DNA from 4 places in the Priestia sp. FSL W8-0524 genome. Region 3 is predicted to be linked to each of the others. Evidence: predicted binding sites of a transcription regulator. Region 3 holds the regulator's gene; each other region holds the start of a gene.
The links. Region 3 encodes Rex, which represses fermentation and respiration genes when NADH is low (regulators of the CRP and FNR family bind a similar motif). Its sites were predicted from a motif close to TTGTGAAATATTTCACAA; they were not measured.
Positions count from the first base shown of each region.

Region 1: the regulator Rex is predicted to act here: its motif matches at 1,783-1,800, upstream of nirB (nitrite reductase large subunit NirB).
Region 2: the regulator Rex is predicted to act here: its motif matches at 1,186-1,203, upstream of NST66_RS25080 (AtpZ/AtpI family protein).
Region 4: the regulator Rex is predicted to act here: its motif matches at 2,179-2,196, upstream of NST66_RS01155 (L-lactate dehydrogenase).

Region 1 covers NZ_JBBOUG010000001.1:889,890-893,773, forward strand. Annotated here, with positions in the region: gene NST66_RS04390 (sigma-70 family RNA polymerase sigma factor) at 1-207, opposite strand, end outside; gene NST66_RS04395 (SGNH/GDSL hydrolase family protein) at 672-1,418, shown strand; gene nirB (nitrite reductase large subunit NirB) at 2,026-3,884, shown strand, end outside.
Region 2 covers NZ_JBBOUG010000001.1:4,788,050-4,791,933, reverse strand. Annotated here, with positions in the region: gene NST66_RS25085 (S8 family serine peptidase) at 1-1,119, shown strand, start outside; gene NST66_RS25080 (AtpZ/AtpI family protein) at 1,417-1,638, shown strand; gene NST66_RS25075 (ATP synthase subunit I) at 1,645-2,016, shown strand; gene atpB (F0F1 ATP synthase subunit A) at 2,035-2,745, shown strand; gene atpE (F0F1 ATP synthase subunit C) at 2,836-3,048, shown strand; gene NST66_RS25060 (F0F1 ATP synthase subunit B) at 3,151-3,669, shown strand; gene NST66_RS25055 (F0F1 ATP synthase subunit delta) at 3,666-3,884, shown strand, end outside.
Region 3 covers NZ_JBBOUG010000001.1:5,150,683-5,154,566, reverse strand. Annotated here, with positions in the region: gene NST66_RS27050 (CPBP family intramembrane glutamic endopeptidase) at 1-135, shown strand, start outside; gene NST66_RS27045 (YdiK family protein) at 132-359, shown strand; gene tatC (twin-arginine translocase subunit TatC) at 386-1,141, opposite strand; gene tatA (twin-arginine translocase TatA/TatE family subunit) at 1,157-1,342, opposite strand; gene NST66_RS27030 (redox-sensing transcriptional repressor Rex) at 1,396-2,034, opposite strand; gene NST66_RS27025 (ABC-F family ATP-binding cassette domain-containing protein) at 2,494-3,884, shown strand, end outside.
Region 4 covers NZ_JBBOUG010000001.1:225,074-228,957, reverse strand. Annotated here, with positions in the region: gene NST66_RS01165 (methyl-accepting chemotaxis protein) at 1-871, opposite strand, end outside; gene NST66_RS01160 (cation diffusion facilitator family transporter) at 1,013-1,888, opposite strand; gene NST66_RS01155 (L-lactate dehydrogenase) at 2,221-3,177, shown strand; gene NST66_RS01150 (lactate permease LctP family transporter) at 3,240-3,884, shown strand, end outside.

The DNA of each region.
Region 1 (3,884 bases), 4.3 Mb from region 3:
AGAAAGGATCGTACCGCGCACGGTTGTGTAGGCATAAGCAGAAAAAGATCCTTTGCTTTCGTCAAATTTTTGATACGCTCTCCACAAACCAATTAACGCAATTTGATAATATTCGTCGTAGTCTTTGTAAATGTGAAATTTTTTAATCATCGACACAATTAATGGATGAAAAGATGAAGCAATTTGATCAAACGAGCTTTTTTGCATGTAGCAGTCCTTTTTCAAAAACGCGTTTTTGCTGTATTCCGCCGGTATCTCTACTGTACAAGGAGAAGATCACATGCGCGAATGAGCATACATTATGTTTTCTTTTTAAGAAACGTGACGTAATTTCCCCGGAAACTTCACGTTTCGCTAGGAAATATGCGAAGTATACGTGTATTTGTAGAGATTTTACGTACGAAAGGTCCCCCATTCCAATTTCTACTAATCTATACTATTTATATATCGATGTAGCAACTCTACCATCACGGAAGAGCGGTGATGGTAGAGTTGCTAGACCTAAGCGGCAGTCACCCTCCCTTGCGGGTTTGTGCCTGCCGCATAGGTGAACCTTTTTGGGCAAATTCAGTGAAGTATTTTTGTGGTTGTCCTTTTGTGTTTTCTATTGAATGTAAGTTGGGTGGGCAGAATATAGTTGGTTTTTAAAAAGTGGGTAAAGGGGAGATTGAATGAAGGCGATGGTTGGGGTAAATGTGGCGGCGGCTGTTTTGTGCGGGGCGGTGATGTATGCGGGGACGCAGCACTGGCAGGATCAAAATGAAGCGCAGGCAAGTGAAGTAAAAGCTGCTGTTGTACATAAAGAAAAACAGTTTTCCGATGTATCTGCTTATACAAAAAATCTTCCAGACTTTATTACAAAACAAATTGAGTCATCTATCGCAAATAAAAAGCCTCTGACTCTTGTGCTTGCCACATCCGCGAAGGAAGCAGGGTGGCCTCAACAGTTAAAAAAAGAGCTAGCAGCTACATATGGAAGTGATGTATTTACGGTTAAAACCCTTTCATACGGCAGCCAAACAACGGATGAGCTTTTATCCTCACATATTGCCGATCAAATTAATCAACTTCAGCCAAACATTATTCTGTTTGAAGCACCTCTTAAAAATGATTATCAGCACCTTACGCTAGATGAGACGCTTGAAAATACAGACAAGCTGATTCATCAGCTTAAAGACTTGAAAAAAACCCTTATGATTCAGCCGTCACAGCCATATATTTCACAAACGGAGTCCTATGAAGAAGGGGTAGAAGCAATCAGGGGAGTCTCTGAAGCAAACTGGGTATATTATATGAATCACTCGCTCATTTGGCCGTTTCATTTAGGAGAGTATATAAATAAAGATAGCGGTAATTTAACGAAAAAAGGAAATGAAGTGTGGGGAGAGTATGTTGTGAATTGGTTTACAGGAGAATAAAAGACAAGCTCTATTTCTTTTGAAATAGAGCTTGTCTTTTATAATTTTATTAGATTATGACTTTTCCTCGTTTTATAGTAATAATTTTGTTTATTTCTACACTTATAAAGCTTAACGCCAAAAATCTCTAAAGGAGTCCAAAATTTCTTAACGTTTATGAGTGGCATTCTGATTCTCCGTTCTGTTCTTTATAAAGGTATATATATTTCATTATAAAGAATAAGAGAGTGATAGTAAATACTATAAAGAACGGTTTGTTTAAAAAATTCTTTATAAAGAATTTTTGAGATTTTTATTTTTGACTTATCACATTTAGAAGTGATTTTTATCATAGCTCAGGTTATTTATTCTTGCTAAGTTAATGTTGTGAAAAACATCACAAAATAAAATGAAAAGGATGATCCAAATTAAAACGTAATTAGAGCACTTATTTTTTTTGCTTGCTGTTAAAGCAATGAAATCGCATACATACCATAATAGTGTTAGATAACCTAACACATAAGTTGAACGATTCAGAAAATTCATATATCTTAAATATATCTTTAAAGATGCATAGAAAATATATCTTTGAAACAAGCAGGTATAGATGCCAGGGGAGGAATGGAAGATGCAAAAAAAGAAACTCGTATTGATTGGAAATGGAATGGCTGGAGTTCGAGCGATTGAAGAAGTATTGAAGGTTTCAAGCGAAGCGTTTGAAATTACGATTTTCGGAAGCGAGCCGCATCCGAACTATAATCGTATTTTACTGTCAAAAGTGCTGCAAGGAGATACGAATGTTGAAGACATTACGTTAAACGATTGGAACTGGTATCAAGAAAACAATATTACATTGTATACGGGCGAAACGGTTACTAGTATCGATTCAGTAAAAAAAGAAGTAGCGACAAACAGCGGCAGAGTAGAATCATATGATGAATTAATTTTAGCAACGGGCTCTCTTCCTTTTATTCTTCCGATTCCAGGGTCTGATAAAAAAGGAGTTACGGCTTTTCGAGATATAAAAGACACGGATGAAATGCTGCAGGCTTCTCAGCAGTATAAAAAAGCAGCGGTTATTGGAGGCGGACTGCTTGGATTAGAAGCGGCGCGCGGGCTGTTAAATCTAGGGATGGATGTATCTGTGATTCATTTAGCTCCGTATTTAATGGAACGTCAGCTCGATCCAACAGCCGGCAAATTGCTTCAAAACGAATTAGAAAAACAAGGCATGAAGTTTTTGCTTGAAAAACAAACGGCGGAAATCGTCGGCGATGAGCGAGTTGAAGGATTATCTTTTAAAGACGGGACGTTTTTAGACGCTGATTTAGTCGTGATGGCCGTTGGAATTAAGCCAAATGTCCAGCTTGCAAAAGAAGCGGGACTTGACGTAAACCGAGGAATTGTTGTGAATGACTATATGCAAACGGATATTCCAAACATCTACGCGGTTGGAGAATGTGCAGAGCATAGAGGAATGGTATACGGATTAGTGGCACCTTTGTATGAACAAGGAAAAGCATTAGCAAAAGCAATTTGCGGGGCAGAAAAAGTGCCTTATGAAGGATCGGTTTTATCAACGCAGCTAAAAGTATCAGGTGTTGAAGTGTTCTCGGCAGGAGACTTCACGGAAGATGAAGAGAAAAAAGCAATCAAAGTGTTCGATGAACAAGACGGCATTTATAAAAAGCTTGTTTTGCGAGGCAATCAAATCGTAGGAGCCGTTCTTTTTGGAGACAGCAGCGACGGAAATCGACTGTTTTCAATGATTCAAAAGCAAGAAGATGTATCTGATGTAGCAAAAGTGTCGATTTTACAGCCATCTGGCGGTAACGCGGGTGAAAGCTTAGTAGCAAGCATGAGCGCGGATGATATTATTTGCGGCTGTAACGGCGTCACAAAAGGTACGATTGTGGAAGCTATCCAAAAACAAGGATGCTCATCGGTTGATGAAATCAAAGCTTGTACAAGTGCCTCTCGTTCTTGTGGCGGATGTAAACCGCTTGTAGCGGAAGTGCTTCAGCATACGCTTGGCGCTGACTTTGACGCAGCGGCTCAAAAAGAAGCGATTTGCGGCTGTACGACTCTTTCACGAGATGAAGTTGTCGAAGAAATCAAAGCAAAAGGACTTTCGCATACGCGTGAAGTGATGAATGTACTTGAATGGAACAATGAAGAAGGCTGTTCGAAATGCCGTCCGGCGCTAAACTATTATTTAGGTATGGTGAATCCAACCGGATACGTTGATGAACGAGAATCACGATTTGTGAATGAACGCATGCACGCCAATATTCAAAAAGACGGCACGTATTCTGTTGTTCCTCGCATGTACGGAGGCGTCACAAACGCAGAAGATTTACGAAAAATTGCAGATGTTGTTGATAAATATGAAATTCCGCTCGTAAAAGTGACGGGTGGTCAGCGTCTTGATTTGTTTGGTGTTAAAAAAGAAGATTTGCCTAGCGTATGGGAAGAGTTAGATATGCC
Region 2 (3,884 bases), 360 kb from region 3:
AAGATTAAACAAGCTGAACAGGCGGGAGCAAAAGCGGTTATTTTATATAGCCCGACAGAAAAAAGCATAGTCAGTAAACTAAAAGAGTCAGTAAATATTCCCGTGATATGGGTAAGTAAAAAAAGCGGTGACACCATTACCCAACACATTCAGTCTCAACAACCGTACTTACGCACTGGCCAGCAAGTGGTGCAAGACTTGCTCACATCTTTCAGTTCAAGAGGGCCTGTAACGACTACTTGGGGAATCAAACCAGACGTCGTCGCACCAGGTTACTTCATTAATAGTACAGTTCCTGGAGGATATGAACGCATGCATGGCACAAGTATGGCTGCGCCCCATGTAGCTGGAGCGTGTGCGCTGATTTTACAAGCTCACCCGAACTGGTCTCCTGAACAAGTCAAAGCTTCATTGATGAACACCAGTAAAGTAATGCAGCAGCTAAACGGTCAAACGTATCGCGTATATGAACAAGGAGCGGGAAGAATTCAAATAGCAAAAGCCGTCACAGCAGAATCTTTGTTTTATCCATCTTCTTTATCTTTTGGTATTTTTACGCGTCCATCAAAGAAAGTTTTATCTTTTAAAATTGATAACCAGTCTGATAAAGCAAAAACGTATCGCTTAAACGTTCCAAAAAGGGATGAAGGAGTGAACTGGGATGTTCCATTACCCGTCACGGTGCCACCCCGTCAGACAAAAGAGATAGCTGTCACTTTATCGGTGCAGCCCCGTTATAAAAATAAAGGTATATATGACGGATATTTGGAAATAAATGATTCACGTGAAACATTTTCGCTTCCCTATATGTACATGATTAGCATTCCAGATTATCCTCGTGTCATGGGATTGCAAGTAGCAGCGGAAAAAGAGAAAAATACGTATAGCTATGAACTGTTTTTGCCTGAAGGAGCAGATCAGTTAGGCGTCGCTCTTTTTGATAAGCAGTCTTTACAGTTTGTATCGTATTTAGATGTTGACGTGGATGTAGAAAGAGGCATGAGAAAACGAAAAATAACGATTGATGAATCGCTTGTACCAGGAGTGTACCAAATATTTGCATTTGTGAAAAAGCATAGACAAGAGCAGGTTGTACACAGTACAATAACGATTGAATGAACCTCTTTAAATGTTTTCATTTGAAGAGGTTTTATGTGTGGCAGAAATGTGAACAATAAGAAGAGATTGTGAAGTTTTTAGCTTAAACACATTGACATTAAATATACGCTATTGTATGCTTACAGGGAATATAAATGATAAGGTTTTCAACCTGTGAAAACCGTTGATATTTCTGCGTATTTTATTAGCTGTTTTTACCTTTTTTAGCAATTTTTTTTGCCTTTCTATCATATATTGAGCTATGAAAACGATAGAGAATTCGGAAAAAAGAAAATTTTGCAAAAGGGGTATGAGCTTATGAAAGATCGCAACCGTCATCCTTTGCAAGCGATGGCATTAGTGTCAATCATTCTATCACAGTTAGCAGGTTCAGTCTTAATTGGCTTATTCTCTGGAAGATGGGCTGATCAATGGCTTGACACCGAACCACTATTTTTGATTTTAGGCCTTCTTTTAGGGCTAGCAGCAGGTGTTTTTATGATGCTGCGCACAGTCCACCATTTTTTTTCAGGAGATTAATAATTCATGCAGGATTTGCAGCACGTTTTTCCAAGACTTCGTTCATACATATTGTATTTGTTAGCATTATACGTTCTCGGCTGGGGATTTACAAGTTATAAGGCTGTTTTTGCAGGTTTAATTTTAGGAACCGCCCTGAGTTTGTATAATTTGTGGAACTTAGTAAGAAAGTTTGAGCAGTTTGGACAGGCGTTGGATGAGGGGAAAAAGCCCCGTTCAATTGGGACTGTTGTAAGATTTGCAACAGCTGCTCTCGCAGTTGTGATTACCATCTCTTATCCAAAAACCTTTCATATTATTAGTGTAGTTGTGGGATTAATGACGTATTATGTTGTCATTATCATAGATTTAGTTGTTCAAAATATGCGTAGAAGATAGAAAGAGAGGTGAACACAGTTGGGTCATGAATCACCAACTATAGAGTTTCTAGGCCTTACTTTTAGTCAAAGTAACTTGCTTATGGTTACCGTAGCTTCTGTTATTGTATTCTTAATTGCAGTTTTATGTACTCGTACTCTTGCTATGAAGCCAAGCGGTGCACAAAACTTTATTGAATGGGTCTTAGATTTTGTTAAAGGACTCGTTAATAGCAATATGGATTGGAAAACAGGTGGCCGCTTTTTGACGCTAGGTGTAACTTTACTTATGTACATTTTTGTGTCAAATATGTTGGGTCTTCCATTCGCCATCGTGATTGACCATAACTTATGGTGGAAATCGCCAACCGCTGATCCAGCAATTACGCTGACGTTAGCCGTTATGGTAGTTGTACTATCACATTATTATGGTATTAAAATGCGAGGTTTCTCTGCATACACGAAAGATTACTTCAAGCCAATGGCATTTTTATTCCCGCTTAAGATTATCGAGGAGTTTGCCAATACGTTAACGCTTGGCCTTCGTCTTTACGGTAATATTTATGCTGGGGAAATTTTGTTAAGCTTGCTAGCTGGTTTAGCAACAACAGGCTTCCTAGGTACAATTGGAGCTGCTATCCCAATGCTTTTATGGCAAGGATTCAGTATTTTTGTAGGCGCAATTCAGGCCTTCATTTTCACAATGTTAACGATGGTTTATTTATCTCACAAAGTGAGTAGCGACCATTAATTTATAAAGCTTTGTTCAAGTAATACCCAATTTGGACAAAACAAAACTTAGTTAAACAAAATCATATATATTAAGGGAGGACTTTATAAAATGGGTTTAATAGCATCTGCAATTGCGATTGGTTTAGCGGCACTAGGTGCTGGTATTGGTAACGGTCTTATCGTTTCTAAGACGATTGAAGGCACAGCTCGCCAACCAGAAGCACGTGGTACATTAACTTCAATGATGTTCGTTGGGGTTGCCTTAGTTGAGGCGCTTCCAATTATCGCCGTAGTTATTGCATTCATGGTACAAGGTAAATAATAATGTGTTACATGTGGCGAAGATCATTCAAAAGAACCTTCGCCATTACTTTATGTCTTTAAGAAGTAAATTATATATGTGGAGTCTCTGAAGGGAGTGAACATGGCCGTGTCGAACATGTTTGTGTTAGGAGCAGCAGGCATTAATGGTGGAGATATTCTTTTCCAATTAGTGATGTTCCTTATCCTACTTGCGTTACTTCAAAAATTCGCGTTTGGTCCTGTAATGGGAATCATGAAAAAACGTGAAGAGCATATTGCCGGTGAGATTGATGAAGCAGAAAAGCAAAATGAGGAAGCGAAGAAGCTTGTTGAAGAGCAGCGTGAAATCTTAAAGCAATCTCGTCAAGAAGTGCAAGTAATGATGGAAAACGCTAGAAAGTCTGCAGAAGATAAAAAAGAAGAAATCATTGCGGCAGCACGCGAAGAGTCTGAGCGTCTAAAAGCTGCAGCAAAACAAGAAATCGAACAGCAAAAAGATCAAGCAGTTGCTGCGTTACGTGAGCAAGTTGCTTCATTATCTGTTTTAATTGCGTCGAAAGTTATTGAAAAAGAACTTTCTGAACAAGATCAAGAGAAGTTAATTCATGAATATATCCAAGAAGTAGGGGATGTACGATGAGTCAACCAGCTGTAGCCAAGCGCTATGCACTAGCTCTTTTTCAATTAGCAACAGAAAAACAGATGATCGATGAAATGCAAGACCAGCTACAAATCGTTGAAGAGGTGTTTGCTAAAACACCTGAATTAATGGATGTATTAACTCATCCAAAAATTACAATTGAGCGAAAAAAACAGTTTGTAAGTGAGGCATTTGCTGAACTTTCACCAACTGTT
Region 3 (3,884 bases):
GTTGTACCTATTATTGCTCATGTTTTGATGAATACAATCGTTATTTTATCTCAAACTATTTTTGCAGATAAAATTATAGAAATGCAAAAACAAGCAGAACAAATGCAGTTCATTTTTGGAGGCATGTTTTTATGAAGAATATCCCTTTAACACGAGGGTTTATTTATATTATTATGGGGATTTTATTCACCTACTTGGCAATTCAAAATGCCCAGGAAACCGTCTGGAATTTCCCCACAATCTTATTTGCACTCGTAGCCGCATTCGATTTCAGGTTTGCGGTTCGCATCTTTATCTTGCACTACAAAATTAAAAAATTGCAGCAGCAATATAAAAATCAAGATGATTCATCCAAATAAAAAAACCACTGTTTCAGTGGTTTTTTTTACATACTAACATCTTCTCTTTCTTGCTCTGCCCTTGCCTTTAACACTTTGCGATACGAAATGCGGGAAATAATGATGCTGATTTCATACAAAATTAAGAGCGGCACTGTCACCATCATGTGCGAGAGCAATTCCGGTGGTGTAATAAGTGCGGCAATAACTAGCAGTACGAAATAGGCATATTTTCGAATTTGAGATAAAAACATAGGCGTTATAATTCCTAAACGCGTCAAAAACATAACGACGACAGGAAGCTGAAACAACAAGCCAAAAGGCAGTGTGAGCTGCATTAAAAAAGAAAAGTATTCATTAATGCCAATCACTTGGTTTACATTCAGCTCATCAGAAACGCGCGTCATAAAATCAACGACAAATGGAAACAACACAAAATAAGAAAAAGAGACACCGCCGATAAAGAGAAAAATGGAAACAGGAATATATCCAAGCGTTACCTTACGCTCTTTTTCATATAAACCAGGACTAATAAATGCCCAAAGTTGATACAGTGCAACAGGAGCTGCAAGTACACAGCCGATAATAACAGCAAATTGCATATAAATCTTAACTGGATCTGTTAACCGAAATGCATTCATCGTTAAATTCTTTGCCTCATCAGCATGCTGTAAATAGACAATAACCTTATCCGCTATAAAAAAGCCGCCAATTGTGGCAATCACAAAGAAAAATAAAACAATTAAAATGCGTTTTCGCAGCTCTCCTATATGATCATATATTGACATTTCTTGTTCGGTCATACTATGATCACCCTTTTACTCTTTGTCATCTACTTGACGCTGTTTATCTTTTTCACGATCTTCTGATGCACCGCTAGCGGCATGCTTAAACTCTCTAAGCGTTTGGCCCACTGATCTTCCTAGCTCCGGTAACCGTTTCGGTCCAAAAATAAGCAGTGCTACAATCGCAATAATAATCCAACTGCCTGCTCCAATCCCCATATTCCCACTCTCCTTATTAATTTAGACTTAAGGAAATCGTAACACAGTCCGCCTTATTCAACAGGATAATTTTTCAAAAAGTAGACGAGCGACTGTAATTCTACAGCAAGATCAATATGATGGAGTCGAATCTCATCCGGTACGTTTAAGCGTGCAGGAGTAAAGTTTAAAATCCCTTTAATTCCGCAACTCACTAAACGATCAGTAATTTGCTGAGCAACAGTGGCAGGAACGGTTAAAATCGCTACTGAGATGTCATCACTCATATAATCTTCCAATTGGTCAAGATGATAGACCGGCACGTCGCCTACTTTCGTACCTACTTTATCTTCTATCACATCAAAAGCGCACTCAATTTTGGTGTTATTATTTTTAATAAAATTATAATTTAAAAAGGCCGTTCCTAGATTCCCTACGCCAATCAGTGCTACTTTCGTTACTTCATCTTGGTCTAACGTTTTACGGAAAAATGTAAGTAAATAATTCACATTGTAGCCGTATCCCTTTTTTCCTAATGCACCAAAGTAAGAAAAGTCCCGACGAATAGTAGCAGAATCCACTTTCACTGCCTCACTTAACTCCGCTGACGACACACGCTGTTTACCAGAAGCATGCAAATTTTTCAAAAAACGATAATAAAGCGGCAATCGTTTAGCCGTTGCTTGTGGTATTTTTAATTGTTCAGTGTTCACGTTGTACCCCCTCAGTTCATGTATGTCATTACTAACATTTTCAAGTCATATTGCATTACCTTTCACAAAGCATCAACCGCTTTGAGGTAGCGCTTCCAATTCTCTCTCTTTTCTCTTGTTTTATATATACTCCGCTTCACACCTCGACGGCTTTTGTCTATTCAGCACTCCTTAAAGTCGGTATGTAGAACGAAGCAATTAGCCCTTCAAAGGATCGGTTTGTTAGTCATGACGGATTTTTTTACATCCATCATAGATAAGTTCAGAGATGCACTTATCTCTTATTTTAACATAGTATCCTGTATAAAATGTGCAGGTAAAATCATTTTATTTCATGAATCAAAACATTCGCTTCATCATTTGTCCTTGTCCCTCTACAAATTACAAACGCTTGTAGGAAGAACTTGTAGTTAAAAATATGTTAAAATACACTATGGATATACTACTAGAGGTGAAAAAATGATTATTCTACAATTGAACGGTATTACAAAATACTATGGGGCAGAACCCATTTTATCGAATATAAAGTTAGAAGTACAATCAAAAGACCGCATTGCCCTAGTGGGACGAAACGGTGCTGGTAAATCAACTTTATTAAAAATTATTGCTGAGCAGCTTTCCTATGACAGCGGAGAAATTATTAAACCTAAGGGTGTTTCCATTGATTATATGGGACAAGATACAGTTCTTGAGTCAACACTCTCCATATGGGAAGAAATGATGACTGTCTTTGCTCCATTAAAGAAGATGGAAAAAGAATTACGTACGCTTGAAACGAAGATGGGTGATCCAGACATTTTTAATGATTCAGTTCAATACGAAAAACTAACCAAAGAGTATGATCAGCTTCAAGTAACGTTTAAAGATTTAGGCGGCTATCAATATGAAGCGGATACACGATCTATTCTTCACGGTTTCCGTTTTTCAAACTTTGACTACAGCACCCCTATTTCCTCCTTAAGCGGTGGACAAAAAACGCGCCTGGCTCTTGCAAAACTGCTTTTAACAAAGCCTGATTTGCTTATTCTGGATGAGCCTACCAACCACTTAGATATTGAAACTTTAGCATGGCTGGAACAGTTTCTGCAAGGGTATGAAGGAGCTATTTTAATCGTTTCACATGATCGTTACTTCCTTGATAAAGTCGTAAATCAAGTGTATGAAGTCGTACAAAAAACAACGGTGAAGTACACGGGCAACTACTCTAAATACCTTGTACAAAAAGCAGAGCGATATGAAAAAGAGTTGCGTCAGTACGAAAAGCAGCAAGATGAAGTCGCAAAGCTGAATGATTTTATTCAGCGAAACATCGCCCGCGCATCGACTACAAAACGTGCGCAAAGCAGACGTAAACAGCTCGATCGAATGGAGTTAATAAATCGACCTAACGAAGGCGAAAAATCAGCTAGTTTTTCGTTTGAAATTGAACGTCAAAGCGGAAATGAAGTCTTAAATCTGGAAGATGTGTCTATCGGATATGATGAACACAACTATGTCGTCCAAGAGGCAAACCTTCGCATTAAAAAAGGGGAAAGCCTTGCGTTGGTTGGTCCTAATGGCGTGGGGAAATCAACTTTATTAAAAGGCATTGTGGATAAACTCAGCTTCAAGACTGGGACCATTTCCTTTGGCTCAAATGTAATGGTTGGTTATTACGACCAAGAGCAAGCCAATTTAACGTCTAATAAAACCGTTTTAAATGAACTTTGGGATGACTACCCAGCCAAACCTGAAAAAGAAATCCGTACAGCGCTTGGAAATTTTCTGTTTTCAGGTGATGATGTACTGAAAATCGTTTCCACGCTCAGCGGTGGTGAAAAAGCACGTTTGGCTCTTGCGAAGCTTATGCT
Region 4 (3,884 bases), 4.9 Mb from region 3:
GTAAATGATGAGCGCTTGAGAGCATTTCATTATAAATAAAGGCGTTTCCTATCTTCCAATTTGTTCCTTCGAGAGTATCATATGCCATCACTCTCTCTTCACCTTGAAAGGTATACTTCATGAAATCTTTATTCCGGTCTGCTTCGTACATTTTTTTCATAAATGGCTGATTCATTAAATTTTTTCCAGCTTCTGTTGGATGAACGAGCGCTGTGCCATTTTGATCAAATAAAAATGCATATCCACCGTGATTTACTTCTGCTTTACCTACAATGTTTTTTAATGCATCTAAGTCTAAATCAGTAGCTATAACGCCCAGCACATTTTTAGTATCTGGATCTAAAATAGCCTTTGCAATCGTCACAACCGTCTTTTTCGTTGCTGCATCTTCATATGGATCCGTGTAAACAACCTCTTCAGGTGATTCTACTGCTTGTTTGTACCACACCCTGGAAGTCGGATCATAGTTTGAACCAAACTCTTGCTTGGGAACAGAATACATTCCCTTATTTTTAGTGCCTATGTATTCAAGTGCCAGGTTTGGATATTTTTCTTTAAACTGCGTAAACTCTTTTTGAACCGTATTCCATGTAAAATACGGATTTTTCTCTTGGTTTGTTTGATTTCCTTCCTGCTTAACAAAATTAACGATTACATCATTTTCACTATACGTCAGCAAAGAACGACTATACATGTCTAAGTACGTATGAATCGTTTCTTTTAACTCTTTCACTTGACTTTGAGACTGAATCTCTACATCTTTTTCTATTTGTGTTTTGGTAAATTGATAAACAGCCCCTGAAACAACTAATAATAAAATAGCTATAAAAATACTAAAAAATACTACGAGCTTTGCACTTAACCTCTTCATTCCCTCACCCTTCTACAAAAATCTTTATATTACTAATAACGGCTTTTCATTTTCATTTTTGAAGAAGTTTTTGTGATTTATTTCAAATTTCTCCAAAAATAAAACCAGCCCATCCTTTCATAACGAAAGAACGTGCTGGTTTTATTTTTGCTTTTCGTATGCATCAGGTTCAATATGAACAAGCGTATCTTTAATCTGATGCTCATCGTTCATCATATGTTCAATTTGATCAGCAATTTCATGGCTTTTAATAACATTTAAATGGGGATCTACTTTAACAGTTACATCAATCACGACTTGATTACCAAGCTTGCGCGCTTTCACATCTTCTACTTCTTTTACACCTTCTACAAGCCCAATGCTTTCTTTGTAGTGCCCTAACTTTTCTTCATCAAATCCGTCCGTTAAGGAGTGAGCCGCTTCTTTAAAAATCTCGATGGCTGTTTTACAAATAATAATTCCCACAGCAAAAGCAGCTACCACGTCCAGCCAGGGCAGGCCGAATTGTGAGCCGAAAATTCCCACAACAGCCCCTATACTCACAAGTGCATCAGACAAATTATCTTTAGCAACCGCATATAAAGACTGGCTATCAAGTTTTTTAGCAAGCTTAATATTATACCGGTAGACACCACCCATAACAGCAGCCGCTCCAAGACCTACCCAAGCAGCCAGTAAATTAGGCGCTTCAGATTTGTCCATAAATAATGACTGACCCGCGTCGACCAATACTTCTAGTCCGATGACCATCATGATAAAAGAAGCAATAAGTGAAGAGATATGTTCCGCTCTGGAATGTCCATAGGGATGATCATTATCGCGAGGTTTTTTAGAGATTTTTAAGCCGACTAAGACGGCAATTGATGCAATAATATCTGTAACATTATTAAGACCGTCGGCTTTTAAAGCAGAGGAAGCGGTGACACCCGCAATAATAAGTTTACATGCTGATAAAAAGATATATGATAAGATACTAACCCAAGCGCCTTTTTGGGCTTGCTCATAGTAGTTCTCCATCCCTTCCACTCCTTTATTCAAAATAAGCAAACTTAGTGTAACAAATGGATTTCGTGTGGGTCTATAGAAACATTATTGGCTGTTAACATACAAATAGAGAATGTTAAACTCTTTAGCTTTCTGCAAAACAAGTTGCCTTTACTCAACACTTTAAACGTTTAAGATCTTTCTAAATGTGGCACTTCATGTAGAAGAACCCTTTTTTAAATCGCCCTGTAAAATTGTTTACTATTTTTTTAAGGGTGTGATTTTTATCACAGCCGAGGGTATTTATTCTTGTTACACTAACATTGTGAAAAACATCACAAAATAAAATTCAAAGGATGATACAAATGAAAACACAATTTACACCAAAGACACGAAAAGTTGCCGTTATCGGAACTGGTTTTGTTGGCTCAAGCTACGCTTTTTCAATGGTCAATCAAGGTATTGCCAATGAATTAGTGTTAATCGATATGAACAAAGAAAAAGCAGAAGGCGAAGCACGCGATATCAATCATGGAATGCCATTTGCCACACCGATGAAAATCTGGACTGGAGATTATAAAGACTGCGCTGATGCTGATTTAGTAGTTATTACAGCGGGCGCTAATCAAGCTCCAGGGGAAACGCGCTTAGATCTAGTTGAAAAAAACGTTAAAATTTTTGAATGCATTGTAAAAGATATTATGAACAGCGGATTTGACGGCATCATTTTAGTGGCAACAAATCCAGTTGATATTCTCGCACACGTTACACAAAAAGTATCAGGATTACCAAACGAACGAGTAATTGGTTCAGGAACGATTCTTGACACAGCTCGCTTCCGCTACTTGTTAAGCGACTATTTCGAAGTAGATTCTCGCAACGTCCACGCTTATATTATGGGGGAACATGGAGATACGGAATTTCCTGTTTGGAGCCACGCGCAAATTGGCGGTGTGAAGCTCGAACATTTTATCAATACTGCTGCTATTGAAAAAGAGCCGGATATGCAGCATCTATTCGAACAAACACGCGATGCGGCTTACCATATTATTAATCGAAAAGGAGCGACTTATTACGGAATTGCGATGGGACTTGTACGCATAACCAAGGCTATTTTAGATGATGAAAATTCTATTTTAACGGTATCTGCTTTATTAGAAGGACAATACGGTATTTCTGATGTGTATATCGGCGTGCCGGCTATCATTAATAAAAACGGCGTGCGCCAAATTATTGAATTGAATTTAACTCCTCACGAACAGCAGCAGCTCGAGCACTCTGCTAGCATTCTTAAGCAAACTCGCGACAGAGCTTTTGTGTAACATCAAAAGATTTTTGCGGGGGACTCCCCCGCTCCCTTGTTTTAAATATGTAGTAGAGGTGTATGAATATGACGTGGACTCAAGTATATAATCCGTTAAATAATATTTGGCTTTCTGCACTAATTGCACTCATCCCCATCATCTTTTTCTTTATTGCTTTAACTCTTTTGAAATTAAAAGGACACATTGCTGCTGGTATTACGGTACTTCTTTCTATGATTATTGCTATTTATTTTTATGATATGCCTGCCTCAATGGTCTTAGGAGCCACAGGCTATGGGTTTTTGTATGCACTTTGGCCCATCAGCTATATTATTATCGGCGCGGTGTTCTTATACAAGCTAACTGTCAAAAGCGGACAGTTTACTACCATTAGGCAATCTATTATTTCAATAACCGATGACCCCCGCTTGCAAATGCTGCTTGTTGCTTTTTCCTTTAATGCTTTTTTAGAAGGAGCAGCAGGATTTGGAGCTCCAATTGCCATTACAGCAGCGCTTCTAGTTGGACTTGGATTCAAACCGTTAAAAGCAGCGGCGCTATGCTTAATTGCTAATACAGCTTCAGGAGCTTTTGGCGCCATGGGGATTCCTGTCATTGTCGCAGGACAAGTATCTGGCATTGATCCAAAAGAAATTGCTCATTTTCTTGGCACGCAGCTTCCGATTATTTCTTTTCTTATCCCTTTTTTACTTGTCTTTATTATG